Regions from separate parts of the Bacillus sp. N12A5 genome, predicted to be linked through region 2. Evidence: predicted binding sites of a transcription regulator. Region 2 holds the regulator's gene; the other holds the start of a gene.
The links. The regulator LexA, encoded in region 2, represses DNA repair genes until DNA is damaged. The targets are predictions, from matches to a motif close to CGAACATATGTTCG.

Region 1: uvrB (excinuclease ABC subunit UvrB) is a predicted target of LexA. The motif match lies at 4,141-4,154, and genes of this name have one in related genera.

Annotation. Positions count from the first base shown of each region.
Region 1 is NZ_JALAMR010000009.1:163,411-178,810, forward strand. It holds gene uvrA (excinuclease ABC subunit UvrA) at 1-2,072, opposite strand, end outside; gene uvrB (excinuclease ABC subunit UvrB) at 2,079-4,064, opposite strand; gene MOC09_RS12395 (CsbA family protein) at 4,248-4,478, opposite strand; gene MOC09_RS12400 (PEP/pyruvate-binding domain-containing protein) at 5,094-7,589, shown strand; gene MOC09_RS12405 (TetR/AcrR family transcriptional regulator) at 7,665-8,228, shown strand; gene MOC09_RS12410 (MFS transporter) at 8,263-9,597, shown strand; gene minJ (cell division topological determinant MinJ) at 9,645-10,841, opposite strand; gene swrA (swarming motility protein SwrAA) at 10,920-11,273, opposite strand; gene ctpB (carboxy-terminal processing protease CtpB) at 11,658-13,100, opposite strand; gene ftsX (permease-like cell division protein FtsX) at 13,240-14,130, opposite strand; gene ftsE (cell division ATP-binding protein FtsE) at 14,123-14,809, opposite strand; gene cccB (cytochrome c551) at 15,043-15,381, opposite strand.
Region 2 is NZ_JALAMR010000003.1:141,028-156,427, reverse strand. It holds gene MOC09_RS04010 (YndJ family protein) at 1-1,505, shown strand, start outside; gene MOC09_RS04005 (hypothetical protein) at 1,595-1,909, shown strand; gene MOC09_RS04000 (poly-gamma-glutamate hydrolase family protein) at 2,136-2,894, shown strand; gene MOC09_RS03995 (YndM family protein) at 2,921-3,373, opposite strand; gene fosM (FosM family fosfomycin resistance protein) at 3,550-3,972, shown strand; gene lexA (transcriptional repressor LexA) at 4,503-5,120, opposite strand; gene yneA (cell division suppressor protein YneA) at 5,270-5,587, shown strand; gene MOC09_RS03975 (YneB family resolvase-like protein) at 5,606-6,259, shown strand; gene MOC09_RS03970 (DUF896 domain-containing protein) at 6,323-6,556, shown strand; gene tkt (transketolase) at 6,724-8,727, shown strand; gene sirA (sporulation inhibitor of replication protein SirA) at 8,880-9,326, shown strand; gene MOC09_RS03955 (YneF family protein) at 9,412-9,630, shown strand; gene ynzD (aspartyl-phosphate phosphatase YnzD) at 9,704-9,877, opposite strand; gene ccdA (cytochrome c-type biogenesis protein CcdA) at 10,098-10,805, shown strand; gene MOC09_RS03940 (response regulator) at 10,894-11,256, shown strand; gene MOC09_RS03935 (CcdC family protein) at 11,334-11,825, shown strand; gene MOC09_RS03930 (DUF2621 domain-containing protein) at 11,857-12,285, opposite strand; partial or broken gene cotM (outer spore coat protein CotM) at 12,519-12,912, opposite strand; gene MOC09_RS03920 (small acid-soluble spore protein P) at 12,993-13,139, opposite strand; gene sspO (acid-soluble spore protein SspO) at 13,171-13,317, opposite strand; gene acnA (aconitate hydratase AcnA) at 13,545-15,400, shown strand, end outside.

The DNA of each region.
Region 1 (15,400 bases), on a different contig from region 2:
ATTGGCGCCTGGTCAATGTCAATGACTTTGTCTAAATGGTCCAAGCCTTTAATCTCTTTGTGGCTGCCGGGCTTCGCTTTGGCTTTATGAAGCTTTTGCGCCAGCGCCTTGTGCAAAATTTCATTAACGAGGGTACTCTTTCCTGAGCCGGAAACCCCTGTAACCGCTGTGAACGTTCCAAGCGGGAACTTGGCATTCGCTTTTTTCAGGTTATTTTCTGCAGCGCCTTTAATCTCAATGTAACGGCCGTCCGGCTTTCTTCTTTCAGGAGGCAATGGGATAAACTTTTTCCCAGATAAATAGCTGCCCGTCAATGAGTTTGGATCTTCCATCACTTCTTCCGGCGTACCTGCAGACGTCACCTGTCCGCCGTGAATGCCGGCGCCCGGTCCAATATCAATTAAATAATCGGCTGCCATCATCGTGTCCTCATCGTGTTCGACAACAATCAGCGTGTTTCCAAGGTCTCTCATATTCTTCAAAGCGCTGATCAAACGGTCGTTATCACGCTGGTGCAGGCCGATAGACGGCTCGTCTAAAATATAAAGGACACCGGATAAACGTGAACCGATTTGCGTTGCCAGCCTGATGCGCTGCGCCTCTCCCCCGGACAGTGTTCCCGCAGCCCTGCTCAATGTCAGGTAATCAAGGCCGACTTTGTCCAGAAAGCTTAAGCGCTCCACAATTTCGCGCAGAATCAAATCAGCAATCTTCATATCTTTCTCGGAAAGAGTAAGGCCTTTAAAGAAAGCCAGTGCGTCACCGACAGATAGCTCGGTAATTTTCCCGATATGGCGTCCGTCAATCAATACGGCAAGCGCCTCTCTCTTTAACCGGTAGCCTTTACAAGTGGGGCAAGACTTCTGAGACATATACTGCTCCATCTGCTCACGGATGAAATCAGAGCTAGTCTCCTTATACCGTCTTTCGATATTGTGCAATACGCCTTCAAATTGAATTTCGCCCTCACGTATTTGCCCAAAGTCATTTTCATAACGGAAATAAATCAGATGATCTCCGCTGCCGTACAGCACTTTATCCAGCTGGTCCTTCGGCAGGTCTTTTACCGGCACATCCATATCAATACCGTAATGGGTGCAGACCGCCTCAAGTAGCTGCGGATAATACTGTGAACTGATCGGTGTCCAAGGAGCGACGGCATTCTCCTTTAATGATAAATCTTGATTGGGGATGACGAGATCCGCATCCACTTCAAGCTTCATTCCGAGACCATCACACGTCGGACACGCTCCGAATGGGCTGTTGAACGAAAACAGCCGCGGCTCAAGCTCACCGATTGAAAATCCGCAGTGCGGGCAGGCATGATGCTCACTAAACATCAGCTCTTCCTCACCGATGACATCAATCATGACCCGCCCTTCACCTAAACGAAGCGCCGTTTCAAGTGAATCTGACAGACGGGCTGCCACGCCTTCTTTCACCACAATCCGGTCAATGACAACCTCAATCGAATGCTTTTTATTCTTTTCTAATTCAATATCATCAGAAAGCTCTGCCATTTCGCCGTCAATTCTGACTCTGACATAGCCTTGTTTTCTGATCTGGTCAAGCACTTTGACATGAGCGCCTTTTCGGCCCGATACAATCGGGGCCAGCACCTGAAGCTTTGTCCGTTCCGGGTATTCAAGAATTCTGTCAACCATTTGCTCGATGGTTTGCGATGTAATTTCAATCCCGTGCTCCGGACAATGAGGCTTCCCTACTCTCGCATACAAAAGACGCAGATAATCATAAATTTCAGTTACCGTGCCGACAGTAGACCTCGGATTCCGGCTCGTGGTTTTCTGATCGATGCTGATAGCGGGAGACAGCCCCTCAATTGCATCAACATCCGGCTTATCCATTTGCCCTAAAAACTGGCGGGCATAGGCAGACAGCGACTCGACATACCGTCTCTGGCCTTCTGCATATATGGTGTCAAAGGCAAGGGAGGATTTCCCTGATCCAGACAATCCTGTAACAACGACAAGCTGATCTCTTGGAATTGTCACATCGATATTTTTCAGGTTATGCGCCCTGGCTCCCTTCACCTCTATCCGATCCATAGCCATTGTTCATCATCCTTCCGCTTTTAGCTCTAAAAGTAAATCGCGAAGCTCCGCGGCTCTTTCAAAGTCAAGCGCCTTGGCGGCTTCTTTCATTTCGTGCTCCATCTGTTCAACGACTTTCTGGCGTTCTTTCTTCGTCATTTTCGACAGCTTCGGCGCGGCTTTTGTTTTGTATTCCGCTTTATCCTCAGCCGCTACCGTTGCACGAATGACATCGCGAATTTCTTTATTTATTGTTTTCGGCGTAATGCCGTGCTCTTCATTAAACCGCTCCTGCTGCTCGCGGCGGCGTTTAGTTTCATTAATGGCAATTTCCATAGACTTCGTGATTTTATCAGCATACATAATGACACGGCCTTCCGCGTTCCGCGCTGCACGTCCGATGGTCTGGATAAGCGACCGCTCCGAACGAAGGAAGCCTTCCTTATCTGCGTCCAAAATCGCAACGAGAGAGACTTCGGGAATATCGAGGCCTTCTCTCAGCAGGTTGATGCCGACAAGCACATCATACTTGCCGAGGCGCAGGTCACGGATGATTTCAATCCGTTCAAGCGTCTTAATCTCTGAATGCAGATAGTTTACTTTAATGCCGATTTCCTTCAAATAATCAGTCAGGTCCTCTGACATTTTTTTCGTCAGGGTTGTCACGAGCACCCGTTCATCCCGTTCGATTCTTGCTTGAATCTCGCCGATCAAGTCGTCAATCTGGCCTTCAATCGGACGCACATCAATAAGCGGGTCAAGAAGCCCTGTCGGACGGATGATCTGCTCGACCATTTCATCCGTATGCTCAATTTCATACGGACCCGGTGTTGCTGATACATACACGATATTGTGCATATGCTTTTCAAATTCCTCAAACCGGAGCGGACGGTTATCAAGCGCTGATGGAAGCCGGAAGCCGTGATCCACGAGCACCTGTTTCCGCGCCTGGTCTCCGTTAAACATGCCGCGCACCTGAGGAATCGTCACATGCGACTCATCCACCACGATCATAAAATCGTCTGGGAAATAATCAAGAAGCGTATATGGCGTTGAACCCGGAGGCCGAAGCGTCAAATGTCTTGAATAGTTCTCAATGCCGGAGCAGAAGCCCATTTCCCGCATCATTTCAAGATCATATCTTGTGCGCTGCTCTAAACGCTGTGCCTCAAGCAGCTTGCCGTTTTCATGCATGACCTTCAGCTGCTCCTCCAGTTCCTTCTCGATATTTTGAATGGCTTTCTCCATTTTCTCCGCCCGCGTTACGAAGTGGGACGCCGGGAAAATCGCAACATGGTCGCGGTCGCCGAGAATTTCACCTGTCAGGGCATCCACTTCCCGGATTCGTTCGATTTCGTCACCGAAAAATTCAACTCTGACACAATGTTCATCACGGGATGCAGGGAAGATTTCCACTACATCTCCGCGCACACGAAACGTACCGCGCTGAAAGTCGATATCGTTGCGGGCATACTGGATGTCTACAAGTTTTCTGAGCAATTCGTTGCGCTCAATTTCCATTTCTGGCCGCAGCGACACGACCATTTCCCGGTATTCTTCAGGCGAACCGAGTCCGTATATACAAGACACACTCGCAATAATAATGACATCTCTCCGCTCAAATAAAGCCGAAGTAGCAGAGTGTCTCAGTTTATCAATTTCATCATTAATACTTGCGTCTTTCTCTATAAATGTATCCGTTTGAGGCACATACGCCTCCGGCTGATAGTAATCATAGTAGCTGACAAAATACTCAACAGCGTTGTTCGGAAAAAATTCTTTGAACTCACTGTAAAGCTGTCCGGCGAGGGTTTTGTTATGGGCTATCACGAGAGTCGGCTTATTGACTTCTTTAATCAAATTGGACACCGTAAATGTTTTGCCCGTTCCTGTCGCACCCAGCAGAGTCTGATGCTTCTTGCCCTCCTGAATTCCTTTTACAAGTTTTTCAATGGCTTTCGGCTGATCTCCCTGGGGCTGGTATTTCGAGACTAACTCAAAGCGATCTTTCACAAAATAAGCCTCCGTTTCTTTACGAAATCTTCCTATAGATATAGTAACACAATAGGATGCAAAATCACTAAAAATACGAACTAAAGTTCGGTGGTTTTTTATTTCCAGCTGTTTTCGTGTATAAAAAACCTGCTTTTAAAACGTAAAAGCAGGAATTCAGTCGTTATATTCATTATGTCCGATTTATTCTTCTTTTTTCTCAGCAGCTTTTTTGGCCATGTACAATCCGCCAGCCACAAGAGACACAACATCCAATCCTACAATAAAATACGTTTCTGTATAGCCTTTTAAATAAGAGGCAAACAGCAATGCAGCTGTTAGAGCGATCGCTACATAATGATTAAAGGTGACTCTTGTAAAAAGGACAACAAGCATAAAAGGGAAAAACAATGCAAAAACGGCTTTTGTAATCAACAAAAACCCTCCTCAAGGATTCTTCATCTGATCTGATTATAGTAAAAAATGAAGAATCGGACAATCGTGCAATCGTTCCCTCTTTCTACACCATACCCTTTTTCAGCCTAAATCAATCATCATCTCTGCACTTTGGTCCCAGCCCACAGAAACATCGACAGATCAAACCATGATAATGAATAAAATAGAATATAAACAATAAAAATTACATTATGGTTGTGAGGGCTGGCCAGTACTCCATGAAAATGGAGTGGACAAATATGAAGTTCAAGTTCGTATGTGACTCCCGAGAAAGCAATCAGTATCATAAAGTAAATAAAATACAAATAACACACAGTGCCGCTGTTCTTATCAGCGGCACTTTTTTATGAATGCATGACCGCTGTCAGTCTCCGAGAATAATAGAAAATAGGCATACAGCACCAGTCCCGCACCATTTTTCATGATAATCTAACTAACTTAACTATTCATTTTATTTAGGACTTTCTGAGTTTGACAGCATTTTCCTGAAAACCTACAATGGAGTGATAGTGTTCACTATCATTTTTTTTGAACACGGGCTCCGAATTAAAAACTAGAGAGAAAAACAAAATGAAGGAAAGAGGGGTTTCAAATATGTATTCTGTTATATTTCGCCAGGCAGAAGAGTCCAGCGAGCTTGCTGGAGCAAAAGGCATGAATTTGATTAAACTGACCAAACACGGTCTTCCTGTTCCGGACGGATTTATTATTCAGACAAATGCGCTCGCCCGTTTTATGGAGGATAATCAGCTTCTTGATACAAGCGAAAGCATCGAGAGCGCGATCCTCGCCGGAGCATTTTCAGATGAACTGAAACATGAGCTGACAAGTTCCTTTTACAAGCTGAGAGAATCATACCGCTCCGTTGCCGTGCGTTCTTCATCCGCCTCAGAAGACTTAGAGGGGGCTTCATTCGCTGGTCAATATGAAACCTACTTAAATATCAAAACAGAGGAAGAGTTTCTAGCTAAAGTGAAAGAATGCTGGGCCTCATTTTTCTCAGGCCGAGTCAGCAGCTATAAGAAAAAAATGAACAATCAAATCGCAGAGCCGTTAATGGGGGTTGTCGTTCAGGGCCTGATCGATTCAGAGGTATCAGGCGTTATTTTCAGCCGCAATCCTGTTACCCATGATGATAGAGAGCTATTAATCAGCGCCAGCTACGGTTTAGGAGAAGCTATCGTGTCAGGCAGTGTCACGCCAGACACGTACATTGTCAACAAATCCTCGTTTGAGATTCAGAAAGAGATAGGTGTCAAAGAAATCTATATAGAGTCTGCGGCTGAAGGGATTGCTGAAAAAGAAACGAGTGAAGACATGCGCAGCCGTTTTTGCCTTACAGATGAACAAGTGATTGAATTGGCTGAAATCACAAAAAAAACCGAAGACCTGTACGGATATCCTGTCGATATAGAATTTGGAATTGCTGATCATCAAATATACCTTCTGCAGGCTCGTCCGATTACAACCATTGATCAGGACAAAAAGGCGGCAGAAGAAAAACGCAGCTTCATGATTACCGACACTGATATGAATGATTTCTGGCTTAACATGGAGTCTAATATTGAAGGTCCGGTGAGTCCGTTATTTTCATCCTTCATCGTGCCGGCATTGGAATATGGTTTGAAGAAGAGCATGCAAAAGTTTCCGATTGGTGTAGTTGTTGATGAAGTAAAACTTTATCGCGGACATATTTATTCCAAAAACCAAGGCGGACAGCAGCCTCCTTCTGAAGACTGTGGCAAAGAGCTTTTCCCGATTTTATCGGAGCATATGTATGACATCATCAATCACACATACCTCCCTTTTTACCGGACACTGGACCAGCTCGCACAAACTGAGCATACCGCAGAAAGCGCACTGGATGCTTTTCAAAAACTAAAGGCCTTTTATCTCACGGCTTATGAAGAGCACTTCAATATCGTTTTCCCGCAAATCCTTTTAACAAACAAACTGCAAGCGATGTATCAGGACATTCAAGGAGAGTCCGAAAACGCTCATTTTTACGAGATGCTGACAGGAAAAATGAACAAATCACTGGAAACGGACCGTTGCTTATGGCTATTTTCTATGGAAGTTCAGGAGAACCCGAACCTTCTGGCCATTTTTGAAAACAACAAGCCTGAACAGCTCCAGGAGAAATTGGAACAAACAGATGAGGGAAAACACTTCCTGAAGAACGTCCATGAATTCTTGCAAGAATACGGATGGAGATCTGTTAAAAGTCATGATCTGATTGAACAAATCTGGGTGGAAAATCCGTATTTCGCTCTGGCCAATATTCAAAATTATGTCCGTAATGGCTATCATTTTGACAATGAATTTCAGAAAACGAAAGAAAAACGAGAGAAATTATACAATGAATTCTTGGAAAACATAGAAGATCCCGGTTTACGCACTGAATTTGACCGCCTTTATCAATGGACGCTGAGCTCTGCAAATATAAAAGATGATCACCACTTTTATATTGACGCCATGCTGGATGCCAAGGCGAGAATCTTTCTGCTGAAGATAGGTGAATTGCTGGCGGAAAACGGTGTCATTCATGATCGTGAGGACCTTTGGTTCTTATATGATGACGAAGTGGAACAAGCGCTTCTTCACCCTGTACCCCTGCAAGAAAAGGCTGAAAAACGCAGACAGATTTTTCATGAGTATGAGCTGGCTCAAGCCCCGGCCTATCTCGGCACCCCGACAAAAGAACAGCTCAAAGCAGCTGAAGAAATCGTCGGCGCTGTGATAGAGGATGAAAAAAACACAGAGAATCATATTTTTGGCATTGCGGCATCAAGCGGCATTGCGACAGGTCCGGTGAAAATCATTCGGGACGCCAATGAATTTTCTCAATTCGCGCCTGGGGACGTACTCGTTTGCAAGATGACCACACCGCTATGGACCAGCCTGTTTCAAGACGCCAAAGCGATTATTACAGACACAGGCGGCATTTTGTCTCACGCTGCGATTATTGCCCGTGAATACGGCATTCCAGCCGTTCTCGGCACACGCACGGCAACCGAAAGACTACGAGACGGAGACATCATCACTGTTGACGGAAGCAGCGGCAAAATCACAGTTGTCAGCCGGTCCTGATGCGTACCCCTCTTTCTTATACAAGCGGGGCGGGTGTATACTTGTCCTGCCAGTATACTCGTGAGGTGAAACGTATTGAGACCGACAAACAAGAGAATCCTTGACGCTGCCATGCAGCTGCTCGTCAAAAAAGGATATCGCGCAACGACTACAAAAGAAATTGCAGAAAAAGCAAATGTAAGTGAAGCGACGATTTTCAGGAACTTTAAAAACAAACAAGGACTAGTTGAGGCTTTGCTTTCTCAGCATTCTTCAAACAGAGGCAGCATTTTGGAACAAACAGAAGGGGATTTGTACAAAGACCTGCTTCATATCGGAACCTGTCTCTTGGAGGAGCTCGAACATAGAAAAGATATCATTAAAATCAGCTTTCGTGAACCCGCCATGTTTCAGGATGTTATCGACCATGTCACTGAATATCCTCAATCTATGAAACAGCTATTGGTTGATTATCTCAAAACGATGGGCGAAAAAGGGATTATTCAGACAGGACATGAAGCGGAGCATGCCGATGTGTTCATGTCGATCATTTTCGGTTATTTTATTCACCGTCTCCATTTGGGAGACCGGGTGATTTCCATGCCCCAGGAAAAAATGCTGGAGCATAGCACAGCTCTATTTGTCAAAGGAATTTCTTGATGATCTCCTTGGCATAACAAAAAGGAGGATCCCCATGAGCTCAAGAAAAGAATGGGCGCTGATCGTCTCGCTATTATTGGGTGCCATCCTGGTTCCCATTAACTCAACGATGATCGCGGTTGCGCTCTCATCTATATCCCATACGTATAACGAGTCCATCGCAAGCATCACCTGGGTGGTTACCGTTTATTTAATCGTGATGGCAGTCACACAGCCGATCGCGGGAAAACTCGGGGACATGTACGGCAATAAAACCATGTATTTATGGGGCGTCGGCCTTTTTCTTATCGCGTCCTTAGGCTGCGCACTCTCACCTAGCCTGCTGCTATTGATTGTGTTTCGGGCATTGCAGGCTGTAGGCGGCGCACTGCTTACGCCAAACAGCATTGCCATTATCCGCCACGTAGTTTCTGAAAAACGCCTTCCGAAGGTATTTGGATTTTTTGGGCTTGGCGCAGGACTTGGAGCAGCACTAGGGCCTTTCATCGGCTCTATGCTGATTGACAGCTTCAGCTGGCATTCAATTTTTTGGGTGAATATCCCGTTTCTCGCCATTGCTTTATTTACAGCATTCACGATGTTTCCTCAGTATAAAGAAAACAAATCTGACGCGCCGCTTGATATTATCGGCTCTCTCTTGCTCGCAGGCAGCATTGTTTCAATTATCCTGCTGACCAAAAATGAGGCTTCGTGGGGTTATGCAGTATACAGTGTATTGATACTTCTTTTTGTCCCGCTTTTTTTCAGAAGAGAAAAACGCACACAGCACCCAATTATCGATTTTACACTGTTTAAAAGCTCAACCTTTACAAATGCCAATCTATCAGTTTTGCTAAGCAATCTGATAATGTATGCCGTCTTATTGATCATGCCGTTATTCATGACGAGCCAATTTGGGCTGAATACGTCGAACAGCGGCATGGCGCTTTCTGTGTTTTCGATCTTTATGTCAGCCAGCAACTGGGTCGGCGCCCAGCTCCATCACAAATGGGGGGCAAAAAAAATCATTTTTCTTTCATTTGCCATGATGGCTGGAGCGAATCTATTATTTTTGTTCTTAAGCAGCTCTCACTCGGTCTTATTCCTGATGATTTCTCTCATCCTCGGAGGGCTCGCATCCGGAGTCGGACTGACCAGCATGCAGGTGTCGTCCCTTGCTACAGTAGACTCAAGCATGTCAGGAGTGGCGTCCGGCATTTTCTCGACCTTCCGTTATTTCGGAAGCATCATTTCATCTGCCTTAATCGGCCTGATTTCCGGATATCACACGTTATTTATGATTCTCTTTGCCGTCTCCATCATTGGCGTTTTTGTTTCATTAGGGATCAAATCTGATAAAACGGAACAGGTGGAAAAAAACTCAGCGTAACACAAAACAGCCCGGCACCGCTTCTCCTTGCGGTGCCGGGCTGTCTCTTATGATCCGGACAAAGCGGCGGCTTCGTCCTCACGGTCATCCTTTACGAAAAGGATGCCCAATTCATGATGTTCTCCCTCATAAGAAGCACGCTGATCAAAACGAATTTCTCCATTCAAACCGATTATCTCAAGCTTCACATATGCACGGTTATGCTGGAGCGCTTCATAAAAATCAGATACGTTCTTAACGGGTATGCCATTGACTTTCGTAATGATTTCCCCGATTTTCAATTCCAAATCCTCAGCTGGCGTATTTGGTATAATCCCAAGCACCATTAAGCCCTGATCACGTTTCGAGAAATAAAACGGAGCCGCGTTATCATTCACCCTTTGCTTAATGGACAGAAAAATACGCCCTAATACAGCTGCACAGACGGCTGCACCCGCAAGCGGCGTCCACAGTATGCTTGCTGCACCGAGAGCTGTGACAACAAGACCGAGAATACAAACCCGTTTCGCTGTGATCCTTATGCTCGTTTCAGGCAGAGATCCCTGCACCCTTTGTCTGAATCCGACAAAGTAAGGAATCCATAGAAAGTGGAATGATCCGCCGGGAACAGTAAACACAGGCCACCAGCTGAGGTGCGATTCTAATCCGTTGCCGGGTACGAGCAGGAACAGCGGCAAAAGCCATATCCGGTTTGCCAGCTGCTGGCCGATCGGCAAACCGCGGCTGCTCACGACAAGTGCCGGTGACGTTCTCACATGTGCAGAGCGATAAGCAACCGCTCCCTCGATGATAACCAGCAAGCCTAAAAACACAGCCATAGCCGGCCAAACAACTGCAAATCCTTGCGGAAATCTCTCTAGAAAAGGTTCCGCCTGATTCATTTGCAGTCCAAAACCGATCAGCATACTCACGCTGACGATATATGCAGCAGACATCCAGTTTGCGCGAAGAGTGAGCGCTGCCGCTGCAGTGATAACGGCAATAATCGCAAGTAAACCGAGAGGAACTGAAATTCCAAGTACCCCTAAAACAACCGACAGAAGGATACCTGGGATCAGTCCCTTTGTATAAGTAAATTTCAGTTCATCATAAATATCTGCAATTCTTGTATGAAAGGTTTTTCGTTCCCGTTTGATTCTTACATAGCCGAAAGCCAGACTTATGATGATAAAAAACCAGAAAAGCGGGTGTAAGAAGAAGAGGCCCGCACTTTTTAACAGTTCAAATCCCCATTGAACAGACACTATCTTTCACCGCCTCAAGCCAAACATGTTACTCATATTCTATCAAATATTAAATGGCTTGGATATCCTCAGGAGTGTTTATCCTTCTTGCGTCATCCACAGCGTGACATTCGATAGTGAAAAATCCTTTAAATAATGGTTTACGTCCACATCCAACAACCCGCTGATCAGGTGCATCGACCTTTTGATATCTGTCAGATTGATGCCTAATCGTTTATGGTTTTTCATTAAGTAATTAAAATAATGTTTGGCACATTCTTCATTGATATCATTTACTGATTCGACATTGGTATAATTGACCAAATATCTGCTGAATAGCATAAGAAGACTTAGTGCTTTTGTAGCTGAAAATGTTACGTCTTGTGTTCTGTCTTTTAATTGTTCCACTAATTCATAATATTTTTTTTCACGCACAATACTTGCCCTCTTCAATTGTGAACCCCCATTTTCATTATACAGATAAGCACGGGCCAGTATAAGCAGCAGTACTGGAGTGCTAACAAGCATTCTCGTTATCGTTACCCTGTTAAATACCTGTCGTTCAGCTGCCATAAACCTGTTTACTGTTCTTTTTAGAACCTTCTTATATTGTATGAAGTAAACAAAGACTAGGCAACTTGCAAAAGTTTCATTTTAAATGCATATTAACTCGTTAGAAAGTCTCTCTCATATATTGATATCGGGTAATCACAGTCCTTTATAAATGTTTATTTGTGAAAATTTTTTTAAATTCTTGTCAAAAACTCATTTTTTATGTGACTTATGATCCATTACCTCTTTAAGCACAAAGAAACAGGAGATGGAATTCCATCTCCTTTAATTGATAACTAATGATTTCAGTGCTGTTTGAAGCTGCAAGTCATTTTTTTCATCAGATTTTTTCTTTTCGATCAGCTGATTTAATGTCTCTGCGGTGCGTGTGTCGATTACGCCCGTTTTATCCAGTTTGTTCTGATCCTGAAAGGCCATGACCGCTTTTTTCATGTCCTTGCTGAAATAGCCATCTTCACGTCCCGGATCAAAACTGAGGCCTTTTAATAATACCTGTGCATGCTTGACGTCTTCATTGTTCATATCCACTTTAAGCGGTTCCTTCAGCTGCAAAGGCCCGGCGGAAAAATAATCAGGCTGTTTAATCGCAATGGTCGGCTGAATTCCTTTTTTATGAATCCAATTCCCATTTGGCGTCAGCCACTTGTAAAGCGTTAATTTAATGTTGCTTCCATCTCCCATCGGAACCGCCTGCTGAACAGTTCCCTTACCAAAGGACGTATCACCTACAACATCATAATGCCCTGCTTCTTTTAATGCCCCGGCAAGGATCTCTGAGGCGGAAGCACTCCCTTTATCTGTGATGACATTGACAGGATACGCTTTTTTCTGGGCCAATGTTGAGAAATACCGTTTTTTATCACCGTTACGTTCAGCAATTTGAATGTACGGCTGATCCTTTGTGATGAATTGCTTAAGAATTTCTTCCACACTTTGAAGATACCCGCCCGGATTGCCGCGGACATCAATGACCAGGCCTTCAATTCCTTTTTTCTCAAGATTGCCCAGCGCCTTTGTAAAGTCCTCTGCGGTATGCTCAGAAAAAGTTGAGATGGCGATATATCCGACAGTGTGCCCCTGTACTTTTTTCTCTGAAGCAAAAACCGTTTCGAGCGGAATCTCAGCTCTTTTGATCCGGAATGACAGCTGCTTCTTCGTACCGGGCCGCTGAATCTTCATTGAAACGCTGGACCCTTTCTTTCCTCTTATTTTTAGTACAGCGTGGTTTAAATCCTTGCCGGCCATCGATTCTCCATTAATGCTGATAATTTCATCATTAGGCTTGAGCCCGGCTTTTTCTGCTGGTGATTTCTTAAATGGAGACACAATGATAATTTTGCCGTCCTCCATTCCAACCTCAGCCCCAATACCTTCAAATGAGGAATCAAGAGAATCAGAAAATTGCTTAGCCGTCTGCTTGTCCATGTAGACAGAATAAGGATCATTCAGCGTAGACAGCATTCCTTGGATGGCTCCCTCGAGCAGCTTTTCTCTATCAACTTTTTCAACGTACTCATTCGAAATTAACTCGTACGCTTTTTCGATTTTATCCATCGCCTTATCCCGTTCAGAATCAGCCTGTGCCGTCGCGGCAACAGCTGCGGTCTGGGGCTTATCCACCTCAAGCAGGTTCATTCCCGCATATACGCCGGCGCCCCCGAACAGCATGCTCCCCGCTGCGATCACAGCCATTATTTTTTGATTCATCCTTTACTCCTCCTGTATGCCAGACTGTCTTTATCAAAACCTAGAGATAGTATATGTAAAGGATGGAGATTTCATGTAATCATAGAAGAAAAAGAAGGCAAAAGAAAAGCCGTCCGGTAGCGGAACGGCTTTTTTCTCGTTATACTCGCAGAAACTTGCGGATGGAAGTCAGGCTTCCCCATACTCCAATCACTGCGCCGATTGCAATCAGCACTAATGAAACTTGGAATACAAATGGATTATAAGGAAGAAGAGAGACAAATGATCCCTGAACCTTCGGAACGACCCATCCGATGACGTATTGATAAGTGCTCAGCACCAGTGCGATCGGAATCACGGAACCGAATACGCCAAGCAGCAATCCTTCTAGGAAAAACGGCCAGCGGATAAACCAGTTCGTCGCGCCTACAAGCTTCATGATTTCAATTTCTTTTCTTCTTGCGAAAATTGTAATTTTAATGGTGTTGGAAATTAAGAACATCGCCGTAAATACCAGGCCGATAATTAACGCGATTCCAATGTTGCGGGAAACGCCGACCACTTTAAACAAACGGCTGACCTCTTCTTTTCCGTAAGTGACTTTATATACATGATCCATTTTTTCGATCTTTTTCGCCACATTCGGCGTATCATGCGGATCTGTCGTTTTGACGACAAACGCATCATTAAGCGGATTCTCCTGATCCTGCATCGTCAGGGATTTACCGCTGTCACCAAAACTGTCAACCAGCTGGTCTAGCTCTTTTTCTTTAGATGAAAAAGTGACACTCTGAATCCCCTTCAGTTCCTTAATATCGTTCTGAAGCTTGTCCTGTGCCTTCTGATCTGCAGTCAGATCGATCAACACTTTGATTTCGACTTGTTTTTCAGCATTCGTGGCCATGTTATTCAAATTCAGCATAATCACTAAAAACACGCCGACTAAAATCAGCGTAACGGTTACAGCACTAATGGATGCAAATGTCATCCATGTGTTTCTCCCGAGAGATTTAAAACTCTCACGCAAGTGGCGCCCGAGAATTTTAATCATATGAACCATACTCCCCTCTTGACTCATCACGCACAATGATACCATCTTCGATTGCAATGACACGTTTCTTCATGGTGTTTACGATTTCTTTATTATGTGTCGCCATCACGACTGTTGTCCCGCGGTTATTAATTTCCTCCAGCGTCTTCATGACTTCCCAGGATGTATCCGGATCAAGGTTTCCTGTAGGTTCATCAGCAATGACAACATCGGGGTTGTTCACAATGGATCTGGCAATAGATACACGCTGCTGCTCCCCGCCCGAAAGCTGGTCAGGAAATTGTCTTGCTTTATGCTTCAGCTGTACGAGATCAAGCACTTCAAGCACCCGTTTCTTAATGACAGACGGCTGTTCTCCAATCACCTCAAGGGCAAATGCCACATTTTCAAAAACAGTAAGCTTCGGCAGAAGCTTGAAATCCTGGAAGACAACGCCTATTTTGCGACGCACGAAAGGAATCTCTTTTTCTTTAATTGTAGCGAGATCTTTATGATTGATTAAAATTTGTCCTTTTGTTGGTTTTTCTTCTCTGTAAATCATTTTAATAAAAGTAGATTTACCCGCCCCGCTCGGACCGACAACATAAACAAACTCGCCGGGATGAATGGTAACAGAAATCCCATTGAGCGCTTTTACGCCGTTCGGATAGGCCTTGTATACTTCTTTCATCTCTATCATGAAATCACCTAATCTTTTATATCATTTTATGTATCACACGGTCATACTCTTCGAATGCATTCGACAATTTATGACCCACTCATTTGTAAAAAGATGAAAAATCTGAAAGTTTCTTTTTTCAATACACTTCATTATACGTCAAATTTAGACATAATACTATTACAGTTTCTTTTCATTCATATTGTCATGGCATAAAAAATCCTTGCCTGCATTGCGGCAAGGATTTTCTCATCTTACTTTTTTTCTGACAGCCATTTGGCAATAACGGCGGCTTCTTTATCTTCTACAAGCCCCTTTGGCATATTGCCGCGGCCGTTTTTAATAATGCTTTCAATTTTGTCCTCGTCGTATTTGCCTCCGACCTCCTGGAGATTAGGACCTGATACACCTTCTAAATCCTTGCCGTGGCAGCCTACGCAGCTTTGCTGATATAACTCTTCCCCTTCGGATGCAGAGGCTTCGGTCTTGCTGCCGGTGTCTGTCTTCTCTTCTTTTGCATCATTTGAACCGCAGGCAGCCAACAGAACAGAAAGCGCAAATACAAGCATTAGTATCGATAACTTTGATTTCATGTTGAGAAGCACAACTCCT
Region 2 (15,400 bases):
TCTTTCGTCAATCACCGCTTCGGGCTGCTCAATCCCTGGAACCTTGGTTAATACAGTGCTATCCGGCAGCCGCTTTCTTTGCGATGCTCGCTCTTGTGACAGACAACGGAGGTTTCGCTCTGATCTGGTGGATGTACACCGTTTTTCTGGCATTGTACGGGATTCTTCGTCTTTGGAAAACAAAGATACATAGAATTGAAGAGACATCAGTTTTGTTTGGGCTTATCTATTTGGCGGGTGGAGGATTTTGGTTTGTTGCTTATGCTGCACATTTGCAGATCATGCAATTTGGTTCTCTCATCATCTTGCTGACGGCTGTCCACTTTCACTATTCAGCTTTTCTGATTCCGATCTTTAACGGCTTGCTTGGAAGAATCACCAGAAAAAATCGAATGTTGTACAGTTGGATAACATGGGTGATTTTGCTGTCGCCCCTTCTTATCGCGCTTGGCATTACATATTCAAAAACACTTGATGTCATTGCGGTTGGCATCTATATGGCGACGCTTTATCTTCACGCTTTTTTGGTGTTCACCACAGCTTTTCGCAGCAAGACGGGGAAAATTCTTATTCGGCTTTCCTCGGCCGTTTTAATGATCACGATCACTTTCTCGATGATTTATTCATTTGGTGTATTTCGTCAAGAAATAACATTGACGATTCATCAGATGATTTGGATTCACGGTTTTGTCAACGCGTTCGCTGTTATATTGCCCGCTCTCATAGGATGGAGAATAGAAGCTCCGAAGGCTTTAGATGCTGACAGCGTAAAGACATTCAGCCGTATCTACGGAAAAAGAAGGATAGGAAAAGACTTTTTAGCTAACATTCAAGCCGAAAGTAATGCTCGATACAGAGGGCTTGTGGATGATATGGGAAGCCTTCGTTCAAAAGATTTTTCACCAGAAAGACTTGCACCGCTCATTGTATCATTTTATGAACAAACCATTGATTATGATGTAAAAGCAAAAGTGATGTGGAGCATGTGGTTTCGGCCGTTTGCAATTGCTTACGAATGGTTCAGCAGGCGAACCGGCCAGCTCCATCTGTCAACGAACCCTGACTGGTATAGAATGTACAGTACGATAAAAGGTGTCAATTCGAAAAAAGACGGAAGAAACAAAGTGCGTGCCTGGATCAGAACAAATGAAAAAAACGAAACCATTTTTACCGCACTATATTCAGTGTATCGTTCAAACGGAGAAGGGTATATGAACATCTGTCTCCCGCTTCCATTCAGCAGCATGACAGGCATTTTAAAGCCTTATCATCATCAGGAGAAGCTGGTTTTGACAAGCAGACGGAGAAAAAGCGGAGCAGGAGATGAGGGGATTTATCTGCAAACCGGAGCGGGAACTTGTCCGCTTCCTTTATCTGAAACCTTTCTGATAGCTGCTCATGACAATAGATTAACCGCTGTTCATCATATGTGGCTGTTTGGATTAAAATTTTTAACCGTTCATTACAGCATCACACATATTGCCCGCCCAAATGTAAGAACCTAATACAAAAAAGGGGGCTTCGTCTGACAGCTGTTTGACGATTAGATCAGCCGCATTCCCATTCGGCATCTAGATCGGAAAGGAAGGATATTATCATGTTTTATATCAGTTTATTTCTGATTCTTTGGCTGGCTGCGGGATTTGCAGTGGGAGTGAAACAAGTGTATGTCGATCAGCTGTTTGATAAAGATGTGATCGAGAGGCTGGAAAAAGAGGCGGCTGTTCATGGACGCGCTGACCGGTTTATCAAAAGCCGTGTCCTTTACATCACAGCAGTGACATTAAGCGGTTTTATCGCTGTTTATCGTGAAGTGAAAACAATTCCGCAAAGGCGAAGAATAAAAATAATTGAAAAAAATATCATGAAACTGAATAAAGCAAAGAAAAGAAGAATGAAAAAAAAGTAAAAATGCACAGGCCAAAGGGCAGGTGCGTTTTTTTCTGTTTGATATGGGAATTGGGGGAAAGGTGGTGCCACATACTTTTCATAAATTCAAAAATGAGAAGAACAGCGCCCGGGCTAATGGTATATAATATTGTGAATTTAACAAAAATTTAACAAGGAGGACGAGAGAATTCGTGCTAAAGCCTCAAAGAAACCGACATCCTGTTTTGGACTTAGAGGCGGAGTAGATGAAACCGGCCAAAGTATCCCTGCTCCGCCGTTTGCTCCATTCCTTGAAGCATGTTGATTGTAACATAGCCAAACGTTTTCCATCAACTCTTAAAATTGTAAAATTGTTGTTTGTTATTATGGTGTTCACTCCGATTTCTTCAATATATGCTGAAGATGTATATCAGAATTTTGAGGAATTAAAAAACAATGAAGATCCTTCTGATTACGGCATTGTTACGAAGGAAGCCGGCAGCTCTGTCCTTGTTTTAGCGATTCATGGAGGAGGTATTGAAGGCGGGACAAGTGAAATAGCGAGAGAGCTCAGCAAAGAGTATTCGATGTATTTATTTGAAGGCTTACAATCGTCAGGAAACTCAGTGCTGCATATTACAAGCACGCATTTTGATGAGCCTCGGGCCCTGAAGATGACGGGAAGTCATGACTATGTCATTTCATTACACGGGTATGCAGAAGAAGATCAGCAGATCGAGGTCGGCGGTACAGATCGCGTAAGAGCGGCAGACTTAGTTGAAAAGCTGCAAAATGCTGGTTTTCCTGCCGTATTGCTCAGTACCGACCATCCTCATGCGGGCGTAAGTCCGAATAACATTGCAAACAAATCAAAAACAGGTCTGAGTATCCAGTTAGAAATGAGCACGGGTTTTAGAAAATCTATGTTCGGCATCTTTTCTTTAGAAAGCAGATCTGGTACTCAAAATGAGAGGTTTTATGATTTTACAGAAGTGATGTCCAGCTTTTTAAAAAGCAACTACTGAAAAATAGGAGGCGATCAGCCAGCCTCCTACTCCTCTTGCTGCTCTTTTGGAACGTCAGGAAACAGCTCGCCTGCGGCTTCTGTTTGATATTGCAGAGTGTTATCCTTGGCTGTCAGCTCATTTCGGAAGGTTTCATCCAGTACATTTTTCAGCAAATACCGATGAAAAAAATATTCAAATACAGTAAGACAGGCAGCGGAGAGAAGAGCGGCTGCAAACGGTGAGAAATCATTTCTTGTTTGGGTCAAAACAAAGACCCAAAGAATAACAAATGAAAGTCCAAAGTCAGCCAATGAAGCTGTAATATTGTTTGTTCTCGGAAGGACGATCATGTCACCGGAAAGATAAGAGACAAAGCCTAAGAAAAATGCAATAAACAGCACGCTTAAAAAGGGTGCGTGATAGAATCTGTCCAGAATCACATATAAAAGGGCAAGAGTGAGAGCAATCTTTGAAGCAAGTGCAATGATATGTTTCATTTGACCACCTAAATTGTTATTTTTGAGGAAACTCCTGGCTCGTAAAGCCTAATTAGTTGCAGTTATTATTTTGAACAATCCGATTTTGTTTACACTGGTATTTTTTGCTGCGGTATGAAACTTTCCAAGTAAACAATCGTACATATAGATGATTAGCTTGCAAGGGGGGATGATTTGTGAAGGTCAAAGGACTCAATCATTTGTTATTTTCAGTTTCTCATCTGGATTCTTCAATTGATTTTTATGAAAACGTGTTTGATGCCAAGCTTCTGGTAAAGGGCAGAACGACAGCTTATTTTGATTTAAATGGCATTTGGCTTGCGCTTAATGAAGAACCAGACATTCCGAGAAATGACATTAAGGCGTCTTACACCCATATTGCTTTTACGATTGAAGAGCGGGATTTTGAGGACATATCAGCAAAATTAAATAGGCATCATGTCAATATTCTGCCTGGCAGAGAACGAGATGAACGCGATCGAAAATCGATTTATTTTACAGACCCTGACGGCCATAAATTTGAATTTCATACCGGAACCCTTCAAGACAGACTTTGTTATTACAAACAGGAAAAAACACATATGGAATTTTATGAATGAACAAACTTAACATAAAGTGATTGAAAAAAACTGAACCAGCACTGGTATTAACGATTTTGTGATGCCATTTACCATAAAGTCTGGAACTCAACATCAAAACCGACACACGGGTGCTAATAAGCTGAACATATTGAAACGTTAAGCTCACTATAATAAAGGAGAGTGAGCTGTTTTTTTAGAAAAAACTGAACTAACTATACTATGTACTAAATTTTCGCAATAATTCAATTTTTACGCTCCTTAAATAAACTTTAAGCCTAATCATTCCACGCCCTAAAAGAATGAAACCTTTTTAAGAAGATGCCGTCTAATTATTTAAACAGATAGCATTCTGATAAAAGTTTCCTAAAGGAAAGAAAATTTCTTGACTTCAACAATTGTTTGATGGATAATTATGGTGTAAACATGATGTTCTTTTTCCTCCTATTCAGGCTCGCTCCTAAAAGTCAGGGCGAGCCTGCTTTTTTTGAACAACAAACCCCCTCTCCGTAAAGGAAGAGGGGGTTATTTCATAATGATAGATCAATAGGTTAATGGACCGTTCTGAAAACGCCAATCACCTTGCCTAGAATGCTGACATTCTGTAAGATGATAGGTTCCATCGTTGGGTTTTCAGGCTGTAAGCGAATATGAGTATCTTCTTTATAGAAACGCTTTACCGTAGCTTCGTCATCTTCTGTCATCGCCACTACAATTTCCCCGTTGTTCGCAGTGTTTTGCTGTTTAACGATGACATAATCCTTATCGAGAATACCAGCATCAATCATACTGTCTCCCATAATCTCCAGCATAAATACATGCTCATCCGGGGGAACCATACGGTCAGGAAGCGGAAAATATTCTTCAATATTTTCTACTGCTGTAATAGGAGAACCCGCTGTGACTTTTCCGATGACCGGTACATTAACGACCTGGCTTTGCGGAATGTCTACTTCTTCATCTAGAATTTCTATCGCTCTTGGTTTTGTCGGATCCCGTCTAATCAGCCCTTTTGTTTCCAAACGTGCCAAATGGCCGTGGACAGTTGAACTGGAAGCAAGCCCGACAGCCTCTCCGATTTCTCTTACGGAAGGCGGATATCCTTTTGATTTAACCTCTGCTTTAATAAAACGGAGGATATCAAGTTGCCTTTTTGATAGCTTCGTCATTTTTCGCACCTCAAAACGTCGATTTTAAGAAGATTATAGCATGATTTTCCTTACAGTACAAACATAGGTTCGAAAAAAACAATTGACAGAAACATTTGTTCGTATATACTGAAACTATAAAAAGCGAACAAACATTCCTGTTGGAGGTTATGATCATGAGTAAAGAATCTATTATTTTTGTCGGTCTGTTCACAGTGATTTTGAGCGCGGTTATCCTTTTGCTGTCATATACAAGCAGCGGCCAGGAGCTTAATCAGTATGTTAAAATAGAAGTCCAGCAAGGCGACACACTTTGGTCAATTGCGGATCAGGTAGCAGATAAAAAAAAGATAAACAAAAGTGATTTTATTCAATGGATAGCTGATAACAATCATCTTCAGACGTCTGATATCCAGCCGGGAGATGAGTTAGTGATTCCATTGAAAAAGAAGCATCAGGATGCCTATGAATTGGCAACTGTAAGATAGAGAGAGGAAAGAAAAAAAATGAAAGCACTCATTTATGCCCGCGTGAGCACAAATAAAGAACAGCAAGAGACCTCGTTAAAGCGGCAGGAGGAAGAGCTTACGGCCATTGCAGCCGAGAACGGCATGGAAGTTGTCAAAGTGATTTCTGAAAAAGCCAGCGGATATGAAATGGATCGGGATGGTGTATTTGAGCTGCTTGATGAGATCAAAAATTCTGGAATAGATGTTATTTTAGTTCAGGATGAGACAAGGCTCGGACGGGGAAATGCAAAAATCGCACTGCTTCATTGCATCTACAGAGAAGGTGTGAAAGTCTATACAACGGCTCACAGAGGTGAACTGGAGTTATCAGAGGCTGATTCGATGGTGCTGGAGATCGTCAGCATTGTGGAAGAGTACCAGCGGAAAATTCACAACATGAAAATTAAACGCGGAATGAAGCGTGCCGTGAAAAACGGTTTTAAACCGCAAAAAAACCTGAAAAACCAACATGAAAACAGCGGGAAAGAAAGAATAGAGGTCCCCATCTCAGAGATCGTCCGCCTAAGAGCCAATAAACTGACGTTCGCAGAAATTGCGGCTACGTTAAGAGGTTTTGGCTATGATGTGTCTAAAGCGACCGTCCACAGACGGTTTCAAGAATACATAGAGAATGAAGAGACTGCCGAGTGAATCAGTTGTAAAACTCATTTTGATCTAGTACTATATAGACAAATTGGAATAAAGGAGTTTAACATGATTTCAAACGCAAAAATTGCCAGAATTAATGAACTTGCTGCCAAAGCCAAAGCTGGCGTTATGACAGAAGAAGAAAAAGCCGAACAGCAAAAGCTCCGACAAGAGTACCTGAAAGGTTTTCGCTCTTCTATGAAAAACACTTTAAAAAGTGTGAAAATCATTGACCCAGAAGGCAATGATGTAACACCAGAAAAGTTAAAAAGAGAACAAAGAAATAACAAACTTCACTAATATAAGAGGAATACGGAAATATCGTATTCCTCTTTTGCATATACTACAACAAAACTTTTATGTGACAAAATTCAACAAGTTTCTCTCAAATTTAAGCTGAAACAGTTGAGAAAAAGTCGTCAGACATTTATGATGTAAGGGTACAACACATAAGGAAGGGGATTTTTATGGATACAATTGAAAAAAAATCAGTTGCTACCATTCGCACACTGTCAATAGACGCAATTGAAAAAGCAAATTCTGGTCACCCAGGGATGCCAATGGGGGCCGCTCCAATGGCATACACGCTGTGGACAAAATTTATGAATGTAAGTCCGGCAAATCCTGGCTGGTTTAACCGTGACCGTTTTGTTTTATCTGCTGGACACGGATCAGCACTTTTATACAGCATGCTTCATTTAAGCGGGTTTGATCTTAGCATCGAAGATCTAAAGGGATTCCGCCAGTGGGGCAGTAAAACACCTGGACATCCAGAATTCGGACATACTGCCGGTGTCGATGCAACTACAGGGCCTCTTGGTCAAGGAATTGCCATGGCGGTCGGAATGGCTATTGCTGAACGCCATTTAGCCGAGACTTATAACCGCGATTCATTTAACGTAGTCGATCATTATACATACAGTATTTGCGGTGATGGTGATTTAATGGAAGGTATTTCTTCTGAAGCCGCTTCACTCGCTGGCCATCTTCAGCTTGGCCGTCTGATCGTATTATACGATTCTAATGACATCTCTCTTGATGGAGATCTTGACCGTTCATTCTCTGAAAACGTGAAGCAGCGTTTTGAAGCAATGAATTGGGAAGTTCTTTATGTCGAGGATGGAAACAACATTGAAGAATTAACAGCGGCTATCGAAAAAGCACGCCAAAATGAAAAGAAACCTACATTAATTGAAGTGAAAACAACAATTGGATTCGGTTCACCTAACCGTGCCGGCACATCCGGTGTTCATGGTGCGCCGCTTGGTAAAGAGGAAAGCAAATTAACAAAAGAAGCTTACGCGTGGACGTATGAAGAAGATTTCTACGTTCCGTCTGAAGTATATGAGCATTTCGCTTCAGCAGTTAAAGAATCAGGCGAGAAAAAGGAACAAGAATGGAATGCCCAATTTGCTAAATATAAAGAAGTTTATCCTGAACTTGCCGAACAGCTTGAGCTGGCAATCAAAGGAGAGCTTCCGAAGGACTGGGATCAAGAGGTTCCTGTTTATGAAAAAGGAAGCAGCCTGGCATCCCGTGCATCTTCCGGTGAGGTTCTCAACGGGCTTGCGAAAAAAATTCCTTTCTTTGTCGGAGGTTCTGCTGACCTAGCTGGATCTAACAAAACGACAATTAAAAATGCCGGTGATTTCACAGCGGTTGATTACTCAGGCAAAAACTTCTGGTTTGGTGTTCGTGAATTTGCGATGGGTGCAGCTTTAAATGGTATGGCGCTTCATGGCGGACTTCGCGTATTCGGCGGGACTTTCTTTGTTTTCTCTGATTACCTGCGTCCGGCGATTCGCCTTGCAGCATTAATGGGTCTTCCTGTCACATATGTCTTCACTCATGACAGTATTGCAGTAGGTGAAGACGGACCGACGCACGAGCCTGTTGAACAGTTGGCTTCACTCCGCGCGATGCCTAATCTTTCCTTGATCCGTCCTGCAGACGGCAATGAGACAGCGGCAGCATGGAAGCTTGCAGTGCAAAGCACTGACCAGCCAACAGCGCTAGTATTGACACGCCAAAACCTTCCTACGATTGACCAAACAGCTGAAGAAGCATTGGCAGGAGTAGAAAAAGGTGCATATGTCGTTTCTAAATCTAAAAACGAAACACCTGACGCTCTTCTTATCGCTTCAGGCTCTGAAGTAGGTCTTGCGATTGAAGCACAAGCTGAATTGGCAAAAGAAAATATCGATGTTTCTGTTGTCAGCATGCCTTCAATGGATCGTTTCGAGAAACAATCTGATGAGTACAAAAACGCCGTTCTTCCTGCAGATGTGAAAAAACGTCTTGCAATTGAAATGGGCTCATCATTTGGATGGGGCAAATACACGGGGCTTGAAGGAGACGTTCTCGGCATAGACCGCTTCGGTGCATCTGCTCCTGGTGAAACGATCATTAACGAATACGGCTTCTCAGTACAGAACGTAGTGAATCGAGTTAAGGCATTAATCAATAAGTAAGTCTTTGAAAGAGGATGAGTCAAATCATCCTCTTTTTCTTGTTTATCCGACAAAAATAGTATTGGCTGTTTAACAGTAATAGACAATTCTTTCTTTTCTTCTTTTGTATAATAGAGAGCAAATGAAATGCTGCTGGTAAAGGGGATGAAAAGATGGAACGTCACTACTATACGTACCTGATAAAAGAGGAATTTGCCAATCACTATTTCGGGCGGGAATCGGTTATGTTTGAGCTGTTTCAAGACTATCATTGGACAAGCCTTGAAAAGCAGCAGTATGAAATGACAGAGAAACAGATTCAATATATTACACAGCCAATCCCAATTTTACATATGCATCAGAGGTTAAAAATGAATTTAAACAAGACGGATTACAGGCAGCTGGATTATATTTATAGAATAGCTTTGCCGAAAGCAAAAGGCCACGCAACGTTTATGATGAAGGAGCACATGATAGAAATTGTGGCTTCGGGAGATTACGAGGCAGAAACGATTTTCTTTGAAGTGTTAAGAAAGGTAAGCCCTTGCTTTCTGGCAATGGATTTCAATTCGAAGCGGTATGGATGGCTAAATCCGGTGAAAGAAAGAAATTTTGTCTAAAACCGAAGAAAAAGAGATGTAAATGTTGTATAATAGCTTTTGGTTTAGTACACTTTAAACTAGACAACATGAAGGAGGAAATAAAATGACTTTATGGGTTGGCATCCTAGTGGGCGTTGTTGCATTGCTCATAGGTGTTGCACTCGGGTTTTTTATTGCTCGTAAATATATGATGAGCTACCTTAAAAAGAATCCGCCTATTAATGAACAAATGTTACGCATGATGATGATGCAAATGGGAATGAAACCTTCTCAAAAGAAAATCAATCAAATGATGAAAGCCATGAATAATCAAACGAAATAATACGTAAAGATTATGATATAGAGAAACATGGTTATAAAATAAAAAACCCTTATACGGGTTTTTTATTTTGCAATTATTCATCACCCGCTACTGCTCGAAGGCGCTGCTTTTGATATTGTATGAGAAGATGGTCAAGCTCCTGACTGAGCTCTATCGTAATATGAGATGTCATTCCGTTCGCCATGACAATTTGCAGCAGCTCTGCTCTTTTTTTTTCAATTTCATTTAATAGATGCTCTCTAATCACAGGGATGTATCCTTTCATACATTAGATCTTCAAAAGTGAATGTTTATATTATATCCATATTTATACTAATTTTCAAATGAGAAGGAGTACAATATCTCAATGTCAAATTAAATTATATAAGTTTTTTCTATAAATAGAAATCCTTCAAGCAAAAGTGTTAAAAAAATGAAATCATTTTGTCATAACTTGAAGGTATGTCAAATGATGAAGGGATGATGACATGGGAGATGTAAATTACTTTTTGACATTCGGAGCGGGGTTTTTATCCTTTATTTCGCCTTGCTGCCTGCCGCTTTACCCAGCTTTCTTGTCATATATTACAGGGGTCAGCATGGATGATGTGAAAACCGAAAAGCTGCTGCTGCAGAAAAGAAGCTTGTTTCATACTTTGTGTTTTTTGCTTGGTTTTTCGATCATTTTTATCGCTTTAGGCTACGGAACATCCTTTATTGGCAGCCTGTTTAGGGATTATCACGATGCAATTCGGCAAATTGGGGCATTGCTCATTATTTTGTTCGGTTTCATTACGCTTGGCGTGTTCCGGCCTGAGGCAATGATGAAAGAGCGGAGAATCCATTTTAAACATAAACCAACCGGATTTTTAGGTTCCGTCTTAATCGGAATGGCATTTGCAGCGGGATGGACGCCATGTACCGGTCCGATTTTAGCCGCTGTTATCACGCTTGCAGGGACAAATCCAGGCTCAGCGGTGCCGTATATGCTGTTATATGTACTCGGCTTTGCTGTTCCGTTTCTTTTATTGTCTTTTTTTATCACAAAGCTGAAGTGGATAAGGAAAAACCAGCTTTTGATGATGAAAGCGGGAGGCGTTTTGATGATTGTGATTGGTATACTGTTATTCTTTGATTGGATGAGTGTGATCATTATTTTGCTGTCTGATCTATTTGGGGGATTTACTGGTTTTTGACGGTAAATTACTTTCGAACTACTACTAAACCTTTTGTTTTTGGTACAATAAGACTATTATCTGTGGAAATCGTTTTTTGGAGGGGAATATGACAAGAGTTTTAGTTGTAGACGACGCCAAGTTCATGAGAGTGAAAATTAGAGAGATCTTGGAAGAGGCAAATTACATAATCGCAGGCGAAGCAGCGGACGGTGAGCAAGCAGCGGACCTGTATAAAAAACTTCGGCCGGACATTGTGACAATGGATATTACAATGCCAGTGAAAAACGGCATTAAAGCGCTTCGTGACATCTTAACCTTTGACCCTAAAGCGAAGGTCATTATGTGCACTGCCATGCGCCAGCAAAGAATTGTAGCTGAAGCAATTGAACTGGGGGCGAAGGACTTTATTGTCAAGCCGTTCGAGGAATCAAAAGTGTTAGAAGCTGTTAGCCGCGTTATGGGGCATTAAAGTCATTTCTTTTGAAATTGGTTTTTTTTATTGTTTTGGAGTATAGTATATAGTATCACACTCCGAGAAACAAAGGAATGATATGTATGATGATTATAATTTCATCGATTATTGCTGTGTTAATGGCTGTAGCTGTGATGGTGGTCAGAATAAAGTCATCTGACAAGCCCGTTTCACCGAAAAAAATCATTCTTCCGCCGATTTTTATGAGTACGGGAGCGTTAATGTTTTTATTTCCGGTATTTTGGGTCACTGGTGCAGAGTTTTTAGAAGCCATCACCTTAGGCGTGATTTTCTCTATTTTTCTAATCAAAACGTCTAAGTTTGAAATTAAGAATAATGAAATTTACTTGAAGCGCTCTAAAGCATTTGTCTTTATATTAGTCGGTCTTTTAGTGATCAGAATCGTGATGAAATCAATTTTGAGCACATCAATTGATTACGGCGCATTGAGCGGAATGTTTTGGATTCTGGCATTCGGTATGATTGTGCCGTGGAGAATCGCCATGTATTTATCATATCGAAAACTTCATAATGAACTGCAGTCAGCTAATATTCAAATGAATTAAAAAACCTTTCCACCTGTCAGGAAAGGTTTTTTTATTTAAGAAGGGTCTGATAAGGTTCGAGATCGATATTTTTGTCTCGCAGATGTCTTTTTAAGAAGGTATGGTCTCTTTTAGGAGTTGCGAGAATATAGCCTCTGATCATCAGTTGCTGATCAATCTTTGATACCTTTTCTTTTAATGCTAGCTCACCTATTTTACCTGCGATTTTGGCTTTTGCGGCATCTCTGAACAGTTCCGGAACAGGCGATACCAATTCATTCAGAAATTGTTTGTTTTCATTGCTCCACAGATGCCTGCTTTTTTCGATATAGTAATCCTGCCAATCAAGCTCTGACCTGCCGTCTTCTTTTGGTAAACGCTTTAGAAACTTTCGAAACATAAAAAAGCCGCCGATTGATAATAAGACAACCATCGTGATCACCCAAAACAGAATAAACCACAAAAACCAGCCTTCAAGCATTAATCATTCCCCCTTATTCTAACCATATTGTATACGAAGAGAGAATAGAAGAACACAGTAAAAAAAGAATAGAAAAAAGTGATAGACGTCTAGTCAAAAGAGATAGTAGATCATATTTTATTGTATAGTGAATCTGCTATTTGGCCATGGGAGAGTCACTAGAGGGTATTTGACGATAAACGGACGGAAAAAAAGTCACTTTCATAATAGGGGATGAAAGTGACTTTTTATGTTTAGCTGAGAGGAAATTGAAGAGAAAAAGAAGAACCATCTTCTGTTTCTTTATTGACGGCAACTGTGAGTATTTGGTTTTCGCATTCAGTTTGAATGGTTTTGTCATTCAAATAAAAAGGAAGCATCATTTGTTTTTCAAACGTCTGTCCTGATGATTTGACTGTCAAAATGAACTCGCATCCGGACAGGGTAACCGTTACTTGTGTCGGCTTTAAAAACGTCAGATCCGCTTCAATAATATACTGCTGACTTGTTTCATATAAATCAATAGGCAATGTTTCGTCGTACCAGGCAAAGGGGTCTTCAAAAAATTGCCGAAGCCACTCATCCATACCATCGAAATCATTAGCATCATTACGTTTTGAATGGGTCATGGAAGCATTCCCTCCACATATCAACCTTGCTTTCCATCATATGCGGAGGTTGAGAAATGGGTGAACGCATAAAAAAACAGACACTTAGGTCTGCTTTTCTTACATATCATGGCTTGAGTTGTGCTTCTGTCTTGTGTGGTTTCGGTTCTTCACTTTTTTGCTTCCGCTCAGAGGCTCCGGCTGGCCCGGATTGTGTCCTTTAGGGGCGTTTTTATGCATATCTTTACTTGTATTTTTATTGGTCATAAAATGAGAACCTCCTTAAAAGAGTCCGAAGTTATTGATTGGTTTTTCTTTTTTTATTATTTTGGCGTTCAGCCTCAGTCAGTACAAGCTGGTCGTTTTCGATGTAGCCGGCGCCTTTGCCTTGGCTTTTCGCGTCATTCATTCCGTTAATGACGTGATTTGCTTTTCTTTTGACCATCATTATCACCTCAATCATAATATGGCTCCTTTTGTGATGATATATGAGAGAGCATAAACAGCAATAATTACCGGTACATTAGTCTCATAAGCCGAACTTATTGTATTTAATAAAAACATTGATATTTACTTATGTATGATTTTGTTTTAATATGAAATTGTGAGAAAATTGTGATGGAATGTAACATTCATCTGAGAATGATCTGATCTGAAGGGGGATTTTGGAGAATGGCAAACGAGCAAAAAACAGCAGCAAAAGACGTTTTCCAAGCGAGAAAAACGTTTACTACTAATGGGAAAACATATCATTACTACTCTTTAAAGGCGTTAGAGGATTCAGGTATCGGGAAAGTTTCGAAACTTCCTTATTCCATCAAAGTTCTTTTAGAATCAGTATTGCGTCAAGTTGACGGATTCGTCATTAAAAAAGAGCACGTGGAAAATTTGGCAAAATGGGGAACTGCCGAATTGAAGGAAATCGACGTTCCGTTCAAACCGTCTCGTGTAATTTTACAAGACTTCACTGGGGTTCCGGCAGTAGTAGACCTTGCTTCACTGCGTAAAGCAATGGCAGCTGTAGGCGGAGATCCAGATAAAATTAATCCTGAAATTCCTGTTGATCTCGTTATTGACCACTCTGTACAGGTTGATAAAGCGGGCACAGAAGATGCGCTAGCTGTTAATATGGATTTAGAATTCGAAAGAAATGCAGAGCGCTACAAATTTTTAAGCTGGGCAAAGAAAGCGTTTAACAACTATCAGGCAGTGCCGCCTGCAACAGGGATCGTGCACCAGGTAAACCTCGAGTTCCTGGCAAGTGTCGTTCATGCCATTGAAGAAGACGGCGAGCTTGTAACGTATCCTGATACGCTTGTCGGAACAGACTCCCACACAACAATGATTAACGGAATCGGCGTTCTTGGCTGGGGTGTCGGCGGAATTGAAGCTGAAGCGGGAATGCTTGGACAGCCTTCTTACTTCCCTGTTCCTGAGGTAATCGGCGCGAAACTTGTCGGCAAGCTTCCAAACGGAACAACAGCAACTGACTTAGCGTTAAAAGTGACACAGGTGCTGCGCGAAAAAGGCGTTGTCGGAAAGTTTGTTGAATTCTTCGGGCCGGGAGTTGCTGAACTGCCGCTTGCAGATCGCGCAACTATTGCGAACATGGCTCCGGAATATGGTGCTACATGCGGATTCTTCCCAGTAGACGAAGAAGCGCTTAACTACTTGCGACTGACAGGCCGTGATCCAGAACATATTGATGTTGTCGAAGCATACTGCAGAAGCAATGGCTTGTTCTATACTCCTGATGCTGAAGACCCTCAATTTACTGATGTGGTTGAAATTGACCTGTCTCAAATTGAAGCAAACTTATCAGGTCCAAAACGTCCTCAGGATTTAATCCCGCTTTCTGCTATGCAGGAAACGTTTAAAAAGCACTTAGTCAGCCCTGCGGGTAACCAAGGGTTCGGTTTAAATGCTGAAGAAGAGGATAAAGAAATTAAGTTTAAACTTCTCAACGGCGAAGAAACAGTTATGAAAACGGGTGCAATCGCGATTGCTGCGATTACAAGCTGTACGAATACATCAAACCCGTACGTTTTGATCGGCGCCGGACTTGTGGCGAAAAAAGCGGTTGAATTAGGGCTTAAGGTGCCTAATTATGTGAAAACGTCACTTGCACCGGGTTCAAAAGTCGTTACAGGGTATCTTGTGAATTCAGGCCTTCTTCCATACATGAAAGAGCTTGGTTTTAACCTCGTTGGATACGGATGTACAACATGTATCGGAAACTCAGGACCGCTATCACCAGAAATCGAAGAAGCGGTTGCGAAAAACGATCTTCTGATTACATCTGTTCTTTCCGGAAACCGTAACTTTGAAGGGCGTATTCACCCGCTTGTTAAAGGCAACTATCTTGCTTCCCCGCCGCTTGTTGTGGCGTATGCACTGGCTGGAACGGTGAACATTAACCTGAAAACCGATCCGATCGGCGTGGGCAAAGATGGTCAAAACGTTTACTTTAATGATATTTGGCCGTCAATGGACGAAATTAATTCACTTGTTAAGCAAACTGTAACACC